4 regions of the Serratia ureilytica genome follow, and region 3 is predicted to be linked to each of the others. Evidence: predicted binding sites of a transcription regulator. Region 3 holds the regulator's gene; each other region holds the start of a gene.

Evidence for each region. The regulator Fur, encoded in region 3, represses iron uptake genes when iron is present. The targets are predictions, from matches to a motif close to ATAATAATGAGAACNACTATCAA.
Region 1: a site for Fur is predicted at 1,633-1,655, ahead of J0X03_RS09365 (siderophore-interacting protein). Genes of this name have one in related genera too.
Region 2: a site for Fur is predicted at 2,501-2,523, ahead of feoA (ferrous iron transporter A). Genes of this name have one in related genera too.
Region 4: a site for Fur is predicted at 1,615-1,637, ahead of sodA (superoxide dismutase [Mn]). Genes of this name have one in related genera too.

What each region holds. Positions count from the first base shown of each region.
Region 1 covers NZ_CP071320.1:2,021,313-2,025,513, reverse strand. Annotated here, with positions in the region: gene cbl (HTH-type transcriptional regulator Cbl) at 1-97, opposite strand, end outside; gene J0X03_RS09375 (gamma-glutamylcyclotransferase) at 397-1,092, opposite strand; gene chaB (putative cation transport regulator ChaB) at 1,343-1,570, opposite strand; gene J0X03_RS09365 (siderophore-interacting protein) at 1,701-2,519, shown strand; gene chaA (sodium-potassium/proton antiporter ChaA) at 2,812-3,915, shown strand; gene lpxO (lipid A hydroxylase LpxO) at 3,952-4,201, opposite strand, start outside.
Region 2 covers NZ_CP071320.1:261,608-265,808, reverse strand. Annotated here, with positions in the region: gene J0X03_RS01180 (Tex family protein) at 1-2,035, shown strand, start outside; gene feoA (ferrous iron transporter A) at 2,642-2,866, shown strand; gene feoB (Fe(2+) transporter permease subunit FeoB) at 2,939-4,201, shown strand, end outside.
Region 3 covers NZ_CP071320.1:3,776,286-3,780,486, reverse strand. Annotated here, with positions in the region: gene J0X03_RS17840 (beta-N-acetylhexosaminidase) at 1-1,650, shown strand, start outside; gene fur (ferric iron uptake transcriptional regulator) at 1,900-2,346, opposite strand; gene fldA (flavodoxin FldA) at 2,676-3,215, opposite strand; gene ybfE (LexA regulated protein) at 3,480-3,767, opposite strand; gene ybfF (esterase) at 4,024-4,201, opposite strand, start outside.
Region 4 covers NZ_CP071320.1:4,983,127-4,987,327, reverse strand. Annotated here, with positions in the region: gene J0X03_RS23590 (methyl-accepting chemotaxis protein) at 1-790, opposite strand, end outside; gene sodA (superoxide dismutase [Mn]) at 916-1,536, opposite strand; gene fdnG (formate dehydrogenase-N subunit alpha) at 1,964-4,201, shown strand, end outside.

The DNA.
Region 1 (4,201 bases), 1.8 Mb from region 3:
CGCCGGACTGCGAGGTAAATAACGTATTGGCGACCTCAGTCAGGTTGTAGTTGCAGCGCGCCGATTCACGAATAATTTTTAATTGTTGAAAGTTCATCCCCGTCTCCCTGTTTCTTCCAGTAGCGTTAGCCATATTGATACGGAGTCCGAAGAGTCTGAACAAATAAGAAATAACCTTTACTTATGCAATTTAATACTAAGTCGATCATTCTGCTTCGCAGGTGGGGTGGGAAACTGACAAAAAACAGCTAATGACTTTAAAAATAACGGGATAGATAACCACAATAAAAGCATGCCTTAAATCACTGTGGAAATTAAGTTATTAAATATAGGCATTAGATATAAAAAAGGGCTCAGCATGCTGAGCCCCTCACCGTTCGTATTCCCGCAGCAGCCTCAGGCGGTGGCCTCGCTGCCGATGCCGCCGGTGCGGTTCTGCTGCAGCCACTGCTGTACACAGCGCACCAGATCGCCGATGCAATCATCCTGCATGCCGTGGTGCTTCAACTCGTTATCCAGCGCAAACAGATATTGCGCGTTGGTGCCCAGCGGGCCGCTGGCGCTGGCGATCAATGGCGCAATCACCTGGTAGCTGGTGTCTTCTTCAAACAGCGGATGTTGCGGGTTCATCACGAACACCAACGCAGTAACCTTCTCGCCGCCATCCAACTGCAGCTCGCACCAGGTGGGCACGTAGCAATCGGTCACCATTTCGCGCTTCCAAAGCAGCTCCAACTCTTCACGCAACTTGCTTTCCGGCAAACGAAACGCCAGGCCCGTGGTGTGGCCGCCGGCTTTTAACGCCAGCATGCGCCCCGGCTGATGCAGCGTGCCGCGCCCGGCGGTCAAGCGCATGCAGAACGCCCGGTGCCAGCCCTGCAGCGTGGCCGGCCGCACTTCTTCCGATTCGAAAACTGGATTCCACATCAGCGAACCGTAACCGAATATCCATACGGGGCTGTGATCCGGCCGGCGCGATAAGGTGCAATCCAACGAGGCTGCACGCTGTTCAGGCGTCAGCAACAACGACTCCTCAATAGCGCCGAATGCAGTTTTGCAATCCGCTTTTTGCAGAAAATCTCGCGTTAACACTGATATTACCTCCCGGGAATACGATTTCTCGCCTTCCCTCGCCACTGCTGAACCTTTGATGTTTTATTTTCGGCTGCGGATTTTTATTAATTCAATCACCGCGCCTTATAAGAATGACCTTATTCTTTTCCTGACGTGCAATCAAGTTACAAAGCGGCGTTAAAGTGAAAAAGTATTTGTACTGAGCAGCAATAATATTAATTGCCGGGTTCCACATAATGTCTGCGCGATTTTACTGCGTGATAATTCATTACTTTTTATGCCAGCGTTCGTCGTCGCCCTTGCGATAGCTTTGCTTGACCGCCGCCCAGGCCACCTTATGCGCCGTCTCTTCCCGGCTGTCGTCACCGCGCCGCTCATCGGGATCCCGGTATTGTTGCCAGGCGCTGTTGAACGCTTCTTTATAGATCGCCTGCGCATGTTCCGGCAGCACATGCTTAACGTTGTCCGGCAAGTCGTTCGTGCTGTGGTAGGGCATATGGCCTCCCCTTTCAGGATGAGTGAACCTTAAGCCTAGCCCACATGCGGTTTCGTCTCAATTAGCAAACAATTCTCATTATCAAACGACATGTTATACTCACCGCCAAACGAACTATAAGGAGAATCCCGTGACTACCGAAGCCCCTCGCTCACGCGCCCCCTACCTGATCGCCGTCAGCCGCGTACAGGACATGACGCCGCACCTGCGCCGCATTACCTTTACCGCTCCCGATCTGCGTTACTACCCGGCCAATGCCGCCGCTGCACACATCAAAGTCTTTTTGCCGCTCGCCGGCCAGACGCAGCCGGACCTGCCGACGCTGACCGAAAACGGCCCGCGTTGGGCTGCGGACGCCGTGCGCCCGATCGTGCGCACCTATTCCATCCGCGCCGTGCGCCCGGAACTGGCGGAAGTGGACATCGAGTTCGCCATTCATGATCATCAGGGCCCGGCGGTGGACTTTGCACGCCAGGCGAAAGCCGGTGATAAAATCGGCATCAGCAACCCGGGCGGCCCCAAGCCGATGCTGCCGGCCGCCGACTTCTACTGCCTGGCGGGCGATCCTTCCTCACTGCCTGCGCTGGCCGCACTGCTGGAAAACCTGCCGCCACACAGTGCCGGACGCGCTTTCGTCCGCGTCGACAGCAACGCTGACGTCATTGACCTGAAGAAACCCGCCGACGTTGAGGTCAATTGGGTCGTCGGCGGCACGGAGAAGACCGACGAGTTGGTCGCTCGGTTCCGCGCGCAGTCCCTGCCGCAGGGCGAAAGCCACTTCTGGCTCGCCGGTGAAGATCGCCTGGTGGTAGAGCTGCGCCGCTACCTGCGTCGCGAACGTCAATGCGATCGTAATCGTCTTTATGCCGTGCCTTACTGGCGTGAGGGGCTAAATGAAGAGGGTTACCACAATAAACGGCATGAAATCATGGACAACATTGACGACTGACGGTCTCATTTTCCTTGATTAACCACGAGCTAAACAAGTAAACACGACTTTTCTCAAATCTAACGCTAAAAATTGGCGTTATTGCGTAAAAGTAAGTAAATAAAACCGCACCCCGTGCGGTTTTTTTGTTACCCTGATCACATAAGCAAGCAATTGCTTTCTCAGATAAAACAACATCACACCGGCGCCGCGGGTGTATCCTAATATAAAATACCTACTGGAAACGCAACGTTGCCGTATCACGGCGACCGGCGCTGACGGGCTACGCTGTTTGAGAAGGAGTGCCACCCTCATGAAGTCGCAACACGATCCTGGCCGATCCACCAAATCTCGCCACACCGAATACTCGCTGATCTTCCCTATCGCCGCGCTGGTGGTGTTAAATCTATGGGGCAGCACCGATAACTTTCCGCTGATCGTCGGCATCAATATTCTCGCGCTGGTGGGGATCCTCAGCAGCGCCTTCAGCGTGGTGCGCCACGCCGACGTGCTGGCTCACCGATTGGGCGAACCCTACGGCTCGCTGATCCTCAGTTTGTCCGTCGTGATCCTCGAAGTCAGCCTGATTTCCGCGCTGATGGCCACCGGCGACGCCGCGCCGGCGCTGATGCGCGACACGCTGTACTCCATCATCATGATCGTTTCCGCCGGCCTGGTCGGCTTTGCGCTGCTGCTCGGCGGGCGCAAGTTCGCCACCCAGTACGTCAACCTGGGCGGCATCAAACAGTATCTGATGGCGATTTTCCCGCTGGCGGTGATCGTGCTGGTGTTCCCGAGCGCGCTGCCAGGCGGCAACTTCAGCACCGGGCAAGCGCTGCTGGTGGCGTTGATCTCCGCCGCCATGTATGGCGTGTTCCTGGTGATCCAGACCAAAACCCACCAGAGCCTGTTCGTGTACGAGCATGAAGACGACGATGGCGACCCGCACCACGGCAAGCCCTCTTCCCACAGCAGCGCCTGGCACGCCGCCTGGCTCATCGTGCACCTGATCGCGGTTATCGCCGTCACCAAGTTCAACGCCAATCCGCTGGAAGGCCTGCTGACCAAGATGAATGCACCGGCGCAGTTCACCGGTTTCCTGGTGGCGCTGTTGATCCTGTCGCCGGAAGGCCTGGGCGCGCTGCGCGCCGTGTTGAACAATCAGGTGCAACGCGCCATGAACCTGTTCTTCGGTTCGGTGCTGGCGACCATCTCCCTGACGGTGCCGGCGGTGACCATCATCGCTACTCTGACCGGGCAGACGCTGATCTTCGGCCTGCAAACGCCGCATATCGTGGTGATGTTGACGGTGTTGCTGCTGTGCCAGCTGTCGTTCTCGACCGGCCGCACCAACGTGCTGAACGGCACCGCCCACCTGGCGCTGTTCGCCGCCTACATGATGACTATCTTCGCCTGATCAAAAAGGGGCGCACTCTGTGCGCCCCTGCCTTCGTTATACCGAGAAGAATATCGCCGCGGCGATCCCCCCGAACAAAATCCACTTGATGATGTAATAACCGGTGCGGTTCCAGGCCTTCAGGCGTTTCCCCACCCGGCGTATCGCATAGATGTATTTGAACATCTTGTTGACGCCGCCGGTGCGATCGCCCTCTTCATTCGGCGCGGTGGCGGCGCTCATCAGGTTGCGCCCCAGCCAGTGATTCACCGCCTGCGCCCAGCGGTAGCGCATCGGCCGTTCGATG
Region 2 (4,201 bases), 1.6 Mb from region 3:
AGACCTCTACCTGCCGTACAAACCCAAGCGCCGCACCCGTGGCCAGATCGCCATCGAAGCCGGTCTGGAACCGCTGGCGGACACGCTGTGGCAGGATCCGCAACAGCAGCCGGAACAGCTGGCTGAACGCTACGTCGACGCCGAGAAGGGCGTGGCGGACGTGAAAGCCGCCCTCGACGGCGCGCGCTATATCCTGATGGAGCGCTTCGCCGAAGACGCCGCGCTGCTGGCCAAGGTGCGCGACTACCTGTGGAAAAACGCCCATCTGGTCTCCAAAGTGGTCGAGGGCAAGGAAGACGAAGGCGCCAAGTTCCGCGACTATTTCGATCACCACGAACCGATTTCCCAGGTGCCTTCGCACCGCGCGCTGGCGATGTTCCGCGGCCGCAACGAAGGCGTGCTGCAGCTGGCGCTGAACGCCGATCCGCAGTTTGAGGAAGCGCCGCGCGAAAGCCAGGCGGAGCTGATCATCATCAATCACCTCAATCTGCGCCTGAACAACGCTCCGGCCGACGCCTGGCGCAAGGCGGTGGTCAACTGGACCTGGCGCATCAAGGTGTTGCTGCACCTGGAAACCGAACTGATGGGCACGGTGCGCGAACGCGCGGAGGATGAAGCGATCAACGTCTTCGCCCGCAACATGCATGATCTGTTGATGGCCGCGCCGGCCGGCATGCGCGCCACCATGGGCCTCGATCCGGGCCTGCGCACCGGGGTGAAAGTCGCCGTGGTCGACGCGACCGGCAAACTGGTGGCCACCGACACCGTCTATCCGCACACCGGGCAAGCGGCCAAAGCCGCCGCCATCGTCGCGGCGCTGTGCATCAAACACAACGTGGAGCTGGTGGCGATCGGCAACGGCACCGCTTCGCGTGAAACCGAGCGTTTCTATCTCGACCTGCAAAAGCAGTTCAGCGACGTCCGGGCGCAAAAAGTGATCGTCAGCGAAGCGGGCGCGTCGGTGTATTCCGCGTCCGAACTGGCGGCGCAGGAGTTCCCGGATCTCGACGTGTCGCTGCGCGGCGCGGTGTCCATCGCCCGTCGTCTGCAGGATCCGCTGGCGGAGCTGGTGAAGATCGACCCGAAATCCATCGGCGTCGGCCAGTATCAGCACGACGTCAGCCAGAGCCAGCTGGCGAAAAAGCTGGACTCGGTGGTGGAAGACTGCGTGAACGCCGTCGGCGTCGATCTGAACACCGCTTCGGTGCCGTTGCTGACCCGCGTGGCCGGCCTGACGCGCATGATGGCGCAGAATATCGTCAACTGGCGCGACGAGAACGGCCGCTTCAGCAACCGTGAACAGCTGCTGAAAGTCAGCCGTCTGGGGCCGAAAGCGTTCGAACAGTGCGCCGGCTTCCTGCGCATCAACCACGGCGACAACCCGCTGGATGCCTCTACCGTCCACCCGGAAGCCTACCCGGTGGTGCAGCGCATTCTGGCCGCCACCGAGCAGGCGCTGCAGGATCTGATGGGCAACGCCTCGGCGGTGCGCAGCCTGAAAGCGGTCGATTTCACCGACGACAAGTTCGGCGTGCCGACGGTCACCGACATCCTGAAAGAGCTGGAGAAGCCGGGCCGCGACCCGCGTCCTGAGTTCAAAACCGCCACCTTTGCCGAAGGCGTGGAAACCCTCAACGATCTGCAGCCGGGCATGATCCTGGAAGGGTCGGTCACTAACGTCACCAACTTCGGCGCCTTCGTGGATATCGGCGTGCATCAGGACGGTCTGGTGCACATCTCCTCGCTGGCGGACAAGTTCGTCGAAGATCCGCACACCGTGGTGAAGGCCGGCGACATCGTCAAAGTGAAGGTGATGGAAGTCGATCTGCAGCGGAAACGCATCGCGCTGAGCATGCGCCTGGATGAGCAACCGGGCGAAGGCTCGCCGCGCCGCGGCGGCAACGCGCCTGCACAGGCGCGCGACAACGCCAACCGTTCGGCAGGCGGCAACAAGGCCAAACCGCGCAATGCGACGCCGGCCGGCAACAGCGCCATGGGCGACGCGCTGGCAGCGGCGTTCGGCAAGAAACGCTAAGCCAGAGCCAACAGGGCGGAGCCTGCTCCGCCCTTTCTGATGAATAAAACTTGCGGCATTTCTTGACCCGTCTCAATAAACCATCATCTTTTTATTTCCCGTTCCTGCGTGACCGCCCTCCCATTATTCAGGCAACAAAAATGCCTCCTGCAGCCATTTATTAACAACTTCGTTAACACGCATTTTTCATCTCGCGAATTGTGAGAGAAACACAAATGGTTACCGCTCGCATTACGGCGGAATAATGTTATTGAATTGCCTTTCACCAGAAATAAAAAAGGAAAAAACGCCATCGCCATTTGCAAACGAGAAACCCTGGCTACAAATACATAACTGATTTAACTCACCATTCTCATTTGTCGCCGCGTATAAGCGGTGGTAAAACGGGGATTATCAAGGGGACCAGCCAAAAAGCGGCCGCCGCCAAAATAATTGGTTACAATACCCTTACTTTTTGTATTGAACGCGATAATGATAATTACTATTATTTTCGCTCACTTTATTGCATGACCTTATGGATGAATACCGCCGACGGCGTGGCATTTTCGCCGGCAACGTCCAATTATCATCAGCCCGATGCTCATCGGCACCCGGAAGGTTAATGACATGCAGCTTCAACCTAAACGCACATATAAGATTGTCGGCTTTTCCAGCGAGATTGCGCCGGCCTACCGCCAAAAATTGTTATCGCTCGGCATGCTGCCCGGCTCTTCGTTCGACGTGGTGCGCGTCGCGCCGCTGGGCGATCCGATAGAAATTAAAACCCGCCGCGTCAGCCTGGTGCTGCGCAGGAAGGATTTGGCGCTGCTGCAGCTCGACGGCCAGCCCTGAGCCGGCGCGCCCTCCGTTTGCCGGTGCGCCTTTGCGCCGGCGCTGTTCTCCTTGAAGACGACACGCAGAACTATGAAAAAACTCACCATCGGCTTAATCGGCAACCCGAACTCCGGCAAAACCACGCTGTTCAACCAACTGACCGGCGCGCGCCAGCGGGTCGGCAACTGGGCGGGCGTGACGGTCGAACGCAAGGAAGGCCATTTCACCACCCCGCAGTCCGACGTGCGGCTGGTCGATTTGCCCGGCACCTACTCCCTGACCACCATTTCGGAGCAGACGTCGCTCGATGAGCAGATCGCCTGCCACTACATTTTGAGCGGCGACGCCGATCTGCTGATCAACGTGGTGGATGCCTCCAACCTGGAACGCAACCTCTACCTGACGCTGCAGCTGCTGGAGCTGGGCATTCCCTGCATCGTGGCGCTCAACATGCTCGACATCGCCAAAAGCCAGCATATCGATATCGACGTCGCCGCTCTGTCGGCGCGCCTCGGTTGCCCGGTAGTGCCGATGGTCTCCACCCGCGCCGATGGCATCGGCGTGCTGAAACAAATGATCGACAATCATCGCATCAACGAACAGCAGGCGCTGGTGAACTACCCGCCGCTGCTGCTGAAAGAGGTCGCCACGCTGAGCGACGCCATGCCGCAAACGCTGCCGGCGGCGCAGCGCCGCTGGCTGGCGTTGCAGATGCTGGAGGGCGACATCTACAGCCACCGTCTGGCCGGCCCCGCCGTGGCGCGGCTGCCAGCGGCCATTCAGGCGCTGCAACAGCAGCAGCAGGAGGACCCGGCGCTGGTGATCGCCGACGCACGCTACCAGTCCATCGCCGCCCTGTGCGACGCAGTCAGCAACTCGCAGCAGGCGATGCCCAACCGCCTGACCGACATGCTGGATAAAGTGATCCTCAACCGCTGGCTGGGCGTACCGATCTTCCTGCTGGTGATGTACCTGATGTTCCTGCTGGCGATCAATATCGGCGGCGCGCTGCAGCCGATCTTCGATATCGGCTCGGCGGCGATCTTCATTCAGGGCATTCAGTGGCTCGGTTACACCCTGCACTTCCCCGACTGGCTGACCGTCTTCCTGGCGCAGGGCGTCGGCGGCGGCATCAACACCGTGCTACCGCTGGTGCCGCAGATCGGCATGATGTACCTGTTCCTGTCGTTCCTGGAAGACTCCGGCTACATGGCGCGCGCGGCGTTCGTGATGGATCGCCTGATGCAGGCGCTCGGGCTGCCGGGCAAATCCTTCGTGCCGCTGATCGTCGGCTTCGGCTGTAACGTGCCGTCCATCATGGGCGCCCGTACGCTGGACGCCCAGCGCGAGCGC
Region 3 (4,201 bases):
CGCTTCCAGTATCGCGGCATTTTCCTCGACGTGGCGCGCAACTTCCATAAGAAGGATGCGGTGCTGCGCCTGCTGGATCAGATGGCGGCTTACAAGCTCAACAAATTCCACTTCCACCTGAGCGATGACGAAGGTTGGCGAATCGAAATTCCCGGCTTGCCTGAGTTGACGGAAGTCGGCGGCCAGCGCTGCCACGATCTGAGCGAAACCACCTGCCTGCTGCCGCAGTACGGCCAGGGGCCGGATGTCTACGGCGGTTTCTTCACTCGTCAGGACTACATCGACATCATCAAATACGCCCAGGCGCGCCAGATTGAGGTGATCCCGGAGATCGACATGCCGGCGCACGCCCGCGCGGCGGTGGTCTCGATGGAAGCGCGCTACAAGAAACTGCATGCCGCCGGCAAAGAGCAGGAGGCCAACGAGTTCCGCCTGGTGGATCCGACCGATACCTCCAATACCACCTCCGTGCAGTTCTTTAACCGTCAGAGTTACCTGAACCCGTGCCTGGATTCCTCCCAGCGCTTTGTCGACAAGGTGATTGGCGAGATTGCCCAGATGCATAAAGAAGCCGGCCAGCCGATTAAGACCTGGCACTTTGGCGGCGACGAAGCGAAAAACATCCGCCTGGGCGCCGGCTACACCGACAAGGCGAAACCGGAACCGGGTAAAGGCATCATTGACCAGAGCAATGAAGACAAGCCGTGGGCCAAGTCTCAGGTGTGCCAGGTGATGATCAAAGAGGGCAAAGTGGCCGACATGGAGCACCTGCCGAGCTACTTCGGCCAAGAGGTCAGCAAGCTGGTGAAGGCGCACGGCATCGACAGAATGCAGGCCTGGCAAGACGGCCTGAAAGACGCCGAGAGTTCGAAGGCGTTCGCCACCTCGCGCGTGGGGGTCAACTTCTGGGACACCCTGTACTGGGGCGGTTTCGACAGCGTCAACGACTGGGCCAACAAAGGGTATGAAGTGGTGGTCTCCAACCCGGACTACGTCTATATGGACTTCCCTTACGAGGTGAACCCGGACGAGCGCGGTTACTACTGGGGCACCCGCTTCAGCGACGAGCGCAAGGTGTTCAGCTTCGCGCCGGACAACATGCCGCAGAACGCGGAAACCTCGGTTGACCGAGACGGCAACCACTTCAACGCCAAGAGCGACAAGCCGTGGCCGGGGGCATATGGACTTTCCGCTCAGCTGTGGAGCGAAACCCAGCGCACCGACCCGCAGATGGAATACATGATCTTCCCACGCGCGCTGTCGGTGGCGGAGCGCGCCTGGCATCGCGCCGGTTGGGAGCAGGACTATCGCGCCGGCCGCGAATACAAAGGCGGGGAAACCCACTTTGTCGATACCAAGACGCTGGAGAAAGATTGGCTGCGCTTCGCCAATATTCTGGGCCAGCGTGAACTGGCCAAGCTGGACAAAGGCGGCGTGGCTTATCGTCTGCCGGTGCCGGGCGCTCGCGTGGCGGGCGGCAAGCTGGAGGCGAATATCGCGCTGCCGGGGTTGGGCATCGAGTACTCCACCGACGGCGGTAAGCAGTGGCAGCGCTATGATGCCAAGGCTAAACCTGCGGTCTCCGGCGAAGTACAGGTGCGCTCGGTCAGCCCGGACGGCAAACGCTACAGCCGCGCCGAAAAGGTCTAAGAAGGGCGGTGCGGCCCGCAGTTTTGGCGGCGGGCCGCATCATAACGAAGGGGGAATGCGTTCGCCCGCGCGTGTCGGCGCAGGGCGGACGTTGTAGTGAGAGTAGTACGTGGAGTCGCTGTGCCGCTGCAATTGTGGTATTTCATGACATGATTTTCCCCGGCTGGTCCGGGGATTTTTTTTCCCGTTGTACGGCGGGCATAAAAAAACCGCCTCAAGGTGAGGCGGTTTTTCATAGCCGGTCAGGGCTTATTTCTTGTCGTGCAGCGTTTCGTCTTCGCGACAGTCGCCGGTTTCACAGTGGCCGTACAGGTACAGACTGTGGTTGGTGAGCTTGATGCCGTGCTGCTTGGCGATGTCACGCTGGCGCACTTCGATGGATTCGTCGCTGAATTCGATCACTTTGCCGCAATCCAGGCAAATCAGGTGATCGTGGTGATGCTGTTGGGTCAGCTCGAACACGGACTTGCCGCCTTCGAAATTGTGACGTGTCACAATGCCCGCATCGTCAAACTGGTTCAGTACGCGATAAACCGTCGCCAGCCCGATCTCTTCGCCCATATCAATCAGTTTTTTGTACAAATCTTCCGCACTGACGTGATGGCATTCCGGATTTTGCAGTACTTCCAGGATTTTGAGTCGCGGAAGCGTGACTTTTAAGCCGGCCTTCTTCAATGCGATGTTGTTGTCGGTCATGCGAATTCAGTCCTGTTACTATGCTAATCAAGTTGAGGCGTACTCGCCTGTGGCATCGGTCGGCACAAAGAGTTAATGCGTCTCATTATAGAACCGGTTGTACTAAATGGAAACCGCCGGTTGTTAACAAAGATATAATTGCACTATTGCATGTTTTGCATGCAACGCCTTGATGGATGGGATAAACCGATATCTCAGTCTACCGTGACGGGGTGGGAAGTTACAAATCTGTAGCTTCTATCGCAGCAATCCCTGTTGCCGATGACGGCCCTGTCGGCACACTATGCACTTTACAGGGCCTTTGTTCAACCTTTCGCCAGTCCCGGCGTTTAGCCGACGATATCGGCCAGGCTCAGCTCTTCGACGATTTGTTTGACCCAGGCGTCCACGCGCTCGTTGGTCAGCTCAGGCTGACGGTCTTCGTCGATCGCCAGACCGATGAAGTGGTTGTCGTCCGCCAGGCCTTTGGAGGCCTCGAAGTGGTAGCCTTTGGTCGGCCAGTGGCCCACGATGGCCGCGCCACGCGGTTCGATGATGTCGCGGATGGTGCCCATCGCGTCACAGAAGTATTCCGCGTAGTCTTCCTGGTCGCCGCAGCCGAACAGCGCCACCAGTTTGCCGTTGAAGTCGACTTCTTCCAGCGTCGGGAAGAAATCATCCCAGTCACACTGCGCTTCACCGTAGTACCAGGTCGGGATGCCCAGCAGCAGGATATCGAACCCTTCCAGGTCTTCTTTGCTGCTTTTAGCGATGTCATGCACTTCAGAGACGTCGTCGCCAAACTGTTTCTGGAGAATTTTCTGGATCATTTTGGCAATGTTTTCGGTATTGCCAGTGTCGCTGCCAAAGAAAATGCCTACAGTAGCCATATCGCGTATAACCTTTAAATTCAAGTAATTGCATTACTCGATGCCAGCACTGCCGCCGCTGACGCCGATTAAAATGATGCCATGACAAGAGCCTTTCGCCACGGGGGCGGGCGCCGACAGGCGCAGTCTCTTGCCGGTAAATGCGTATCATGCCAGAAAGTGGCGCCGGGGTTTTATCGCATTTATGCGATGCCGGAGAATGAAGAAAAGCGTGGTCGATCCGGCGTTGTCCTTAACGCCGCGCCGCGCGTGCGGCCGAAGAGATCAATGTTCCGGCTGTTCTTCCGCCAGTTGCGCCAACAGCATCTGCTCGATGAGTTCGCTGCGGCTAATGTTGCGCTGTTCCGCCAGTTTGTTCAGGGCGTCCACCGCATCCGCGTTGATTTTCAGCTCTACGCGCCGCAATCCACGCACTTTATCGCGCCGTAACTGATTGCGCTTATTGATTCTAAGCTGTTCATCGCGGGAAAGCGGGTTGGTTTTCGGGCGCCCCGGACGGCGTTCATCTGCGAACAGATCCAGCGTCGTGCGATCCGTTTGTTCTTTTGCCATAGGTAGCGGTACTGCAAGGGAGTTTGCATCAAAAAGCGCTCGCACGCTTCCGGAGGCATCGGTTAACACACTTCGGGCCAATAAACCCTAACCCAAATTCACCCCCGACCCGGCGTTCGCGAACGCGCTGGCGCGGCGGCAAAATTATAGCGCGCCATATTACCCCAGCAGATGGAGCGGCGACAATGCCTAACTGCGGGCTAAACGCGCTAAGCCGTTATCTTTAGCGCGTTTTTTCACCAGGTGAGCGTATTTTTCAGGCTTCGTCGAGGAAACGGTGGATGGCGCGCAGCACCGCCTCCGGTTTTTCGGCGTGCACCCAATGGCCGGTGCCGGCAACGACGTGCGCGCGGGCCTGCGGGAACTGGCGGGCGATGTCCGCACGGTAGCTGTCCTGCACGTACGGCGACAGGCCGCCGCGAATGAACAGGGTC
Region 4 (4,201 bases), 1.2 Mb from region 3:
CCAGCGTGCCGATCTCATGCGCGCGTTCACCGAGCTGTCGGCTGATCTGCTGCTCGTGCTCATAGGCCGGCAGGTAGGCCGCGATACGGTTTTTGTAATCGTCCAGGGCGGCCAGCAGCGGTTGCAGCTGCGGGCGCTGCGCGTCGCTGACCCGGCGGCTCAAGGCGTTGGCCGCGTCGCGCGCGTCGTCGATGGCCGCCATCAGCGGCGCTTCGGTTTCCTTGTTCAGGCTCAGCAGCAGACCGCGCGCGCCGTAGCGCACCTGGGTCAGCTTCTGGTTCAGCTGGATGAAGGCCAACTGCAGATCGCCGTTGGTGAGCTGCCGCTCCACTTGGCTCAGGCTGGCCTGCACTTCCGACATGTTCCAGCTCTGGCGCACCGCGTCTTTCGCCGAGACCGCCTGCTCAAAGATTTTTTGCTGTTGCTGATATTCCCCAATCAGCGTCACCAGACGCTGCAGATCCTTGCGGCTTTGGGCGTCCCAGTCCAACGTCTGGCCCTGGTCTATCAGTTTGACGGCGTTATCGATATTGGCGCGGTTGTTCTGCAGATACTCCGGCTGGTAGGTCTGGCCGTACATGGCGCGGTTGTATTTGGCCTGGTTGATCTCCTCGTTCAGCCGGTTGCTGAAGTCGATGCGATCGGCGCGGGATTCGATGATGTGCAGGTATTGCGCCCCGGTGCCGGCGATGACGACCGCCAACAGCAGCAACAGCGCGAAACCGAAGCCGAGCTTTTTACCTACGGTGAGATGGGTGAACTTTCCTGCCAATGCTTGCAATGCCGCCATAGCGTTTTTCCTTCTCCGGGCGAACGTCAATTGAACAAACCATCGGCAAGAAGTGGTCAAACTTTAGCGGATTTCAGGCAAAAAAATACCCGCCTGCGGCGGGCATCTTCATCAACGGGGGCGAATTACTTCTTCGCGGCGAAGCGTGCGGCCGCTTCGTCCCAGTTGACCACGTTCCAGAACGCCTTGATGTAGTCAGGGCGTTTGTTCTGATATTTCAGGTAGTAAGCGTGTTCCCACACGTCCAGACCGATGATTGGGAAACCGGAAGCGCCGGCGACGGCTTCGCCCATCAGCGGGCTGTCCTGGTTAGCGGTAGACACCACGGCCAGTTTGCCGTCTTTCAGCACCAGCCAGGCCCAACCGGAACCGAAGCGGGTGGCTGCGGCTTTCTCGAACTCTTCCTGGAATTTCTCAACGCTGCCGAAATCGCGCTCGATGGCCGCTTTCAGATCGCCGCCCAGCGTGGTGCCGGTTTTCAGGTTTTTCCAGAAGAAGCTGTGGTTGGCGTGGCCGCCGGCGTTGTTGCGCATGAAAGTGCGTTTGTCGGCAGGCACTTTATCCAGATCCTGGATCAGCTCTTCAACGCTGTATTTGGCCAGCTCAGGGTAAGCTTCCAGCACGGTGTTGGCGTTGTTGACGTAGGTCTGATGGTGTTTGGTGTGATGGATTTCCATCGTCTGCTTGTCGAAATGCGGTTCCAGTGCGTCGTAAGCGTACGGCAGGGATGGCAGTGAATAACTCATAATCATCATCTCCAGTGGTGTATGGGCGGCGCAAAGGGCGAGCACCGCGTAAGCAGTCGGATCATTATAGTTAATTAAATGATATTGAAAATGATTATCAATGCCCTGCTGACTGTGTGGTTAATGAACAAATCGCTGCGTTAACATACTGATAGAAAGGAGGCCTTGAGCGCCTCTTCATGCCTTGGCGCCGATGCGTTGGTTACTCTCTATACTGTAGAGAGCGCCGAGCCTGCTGCGACGCCGAAATGTATCGAAATGTGCCAATGCGTTCACTGAATGAGCACGAGTGTGTAACAACCACAAGCACGCTGTGGTAATATCGCCGCGTCGCGTATCAGCATAACAACAGTGACATTAGCGCTCCGCCGTTTTGGCGAGGAGCGCCATTTGAACAATGTGACAATCGAGAGTAAAGGAGACCCCCATGCAGGTCAGCAGAAGGCAGTTCTTTAAGATCTGCGCTGGCGGTATGGCAGGAACGACGGTAGCCGCGCTGGGCTTTGCCCCCGAAGTGGCGTTGGCGGAAACCCGGCAGTACAAACTGCTGCGCGCCCGCGAGACCCGTAATACCTGTACGTATTGTTCCGTCGGCTGTGGGCTGTTGATGTACAGCCTTGGTGATGGCGCCAAAAACGCCAAAGAAAGCATTTTCCATATCGAAGGGGATCCGGATCACCCGGTAAACCGTGGCGCGCTTTGCCCGAAAGGCGCCGGCCTGGTTGACTTTATCCACAGCGAAAGCCGCCTCAAGTACCCGGAATACCGGGCGCCGGGGTCGGACAAATGGCAGCGCATCAGCTGGGACGACGCCTTTACCCGCATCGCCAAGCTGGTGAAAGAAGACCGTGACGCCAACTTCATCAAAACCAACGACCAGGGCGTTACCGTCAACCGTTGGCTGACCACCGGCATGCTGTGCGCCTCGGCCGCCAGCAACGAAACCGGTTTTCTGTCGCAAAAATTTAGTCGCGCTCTCGGCATGCTTGCCGTAGACAACCAGGCGCGTGTCTGACACGGACCAACGGTAGCAAGTCTTGCTCCAACATTTGGTCGCGGTGCGATGACCAACCACTGGGTTGATATCAAGAACGCGAATTTGATTATCGTCATGGGCGGTAATGCGGCGGAAGCGCATCCGGTGGGGTTCCGCTGGGCGATGGAAGCCAAAATACACAACAATGCCAAGCTGATCGTGATCGATCCGCGCTTTACCCGAACCGCATCGGTGGCGGACTTCTACACGCCGATCCGCTCCGGGACCGACATTGCTTTCCTGTCGGGCGTGTTGCTGTATCTGATGACCAACAACAAGTTTAACCGCGAGTACGTCGAGGCCTACACCAACGCCAGCCTGCTGGTGCGGGAAGACTTTGCCTTCGAAGACGGCTTGTTCAGCGGCTACGACGCGGAAAACCGCAAGTACGACAAAACCACCTGGAACTACCAGTTCGACGAGAACGGCTTCGCCAAGCGCGACGTCACGTTGCAGGATCCACGCTGCGTGTGGAACCTGCTGAAGCAGCACGTGAGCCGCTACACGCCTGACGTGGTGACCAACATCTGCGGCACGCCGAAGGACGATTTCCTCAAGGTGTGCGAATACATCGCCGAAACCTGCGTCGCGGATAAGACCGCTTCGTTCCTGTACGCCCTGGGCTGGACTCAGCACTCGGTCGGCGCGCAGAACATCCGCACCATGGCGATGATCCAGCTGCTGCTCGGCAACATGGGCATGGCGGGCGGCGGCGTCAACGCGCTGCGCGGCCACTCCAACATCCAGGGGCTGACCGATCTCGGCCTGCTGTCGCAGAGCCTGCCGGGCTACCTGACGCTGCCGTCGGAGAAACAGACCGATCTCGAGACCTACCTGAAGGCCAACACGCCGAAGGCGCTGCTGCCGGGCCAGGTGAACTACTGGGGCAACTACCCGAAATTCTTCGTCAGCATGATGAAGACCTTCTACGGCGACAAGGCGCAGAAGGACAACAGCTGGGGCTTTGACTGGCTGCCGAAGTGGGACAAGGGCTACGACGTGCTGCAGTACTTCGAGATGATGTCGCAGGGCAAGGTCAACGGCTACTTCTGCCAGGGCTTTAACCCGGTGGCGTCGTTCCCGAACAAAAACAAGGTGGTGGCTTCGCTGTCCAAGCTGAAGTTCCTGGTGACCATCGATCCGTTGAACACCGAGACCTCCAACTTCTGGCAGAACCACGGCGAGTTCAACGAGGTGGATTCCTCGCAGATCCAGACCGAAGTGTTCCGCCTGCCGTCCACCTGCTTCGCCGAAGAGAACGGCTCGATCGTCAACTCCGGCCGCTGGCTGCAGTGGCACTGGAAAGGCGCGGACGCCCCGGGTGAAGCGCTGAACGACGGCGAGATCCTGGCGGGCATCTTCAGCCGCCTGCGCGAGATGTATGCGCGCGACGGCGGCGCGGTGCCGGAACAGGTGCTGAACATGCGCTGGGACTACCTGACGCCGGACAACCCGGCCCCGGAAGAGGTGGCGCAGGAGAACAACGGCAAGGCGCTGGCGGATCTGCTGGATGCCGATGGCAAAGTGGTGGTGAAAAAAGGCGAGCTGCTCAGCTCGTTCGCGCAGCTGCGCGACGACGGCACCACCGCCAGCGGTTGCTGGATCTTCGCCGGCAGCTGGACGCCGGCC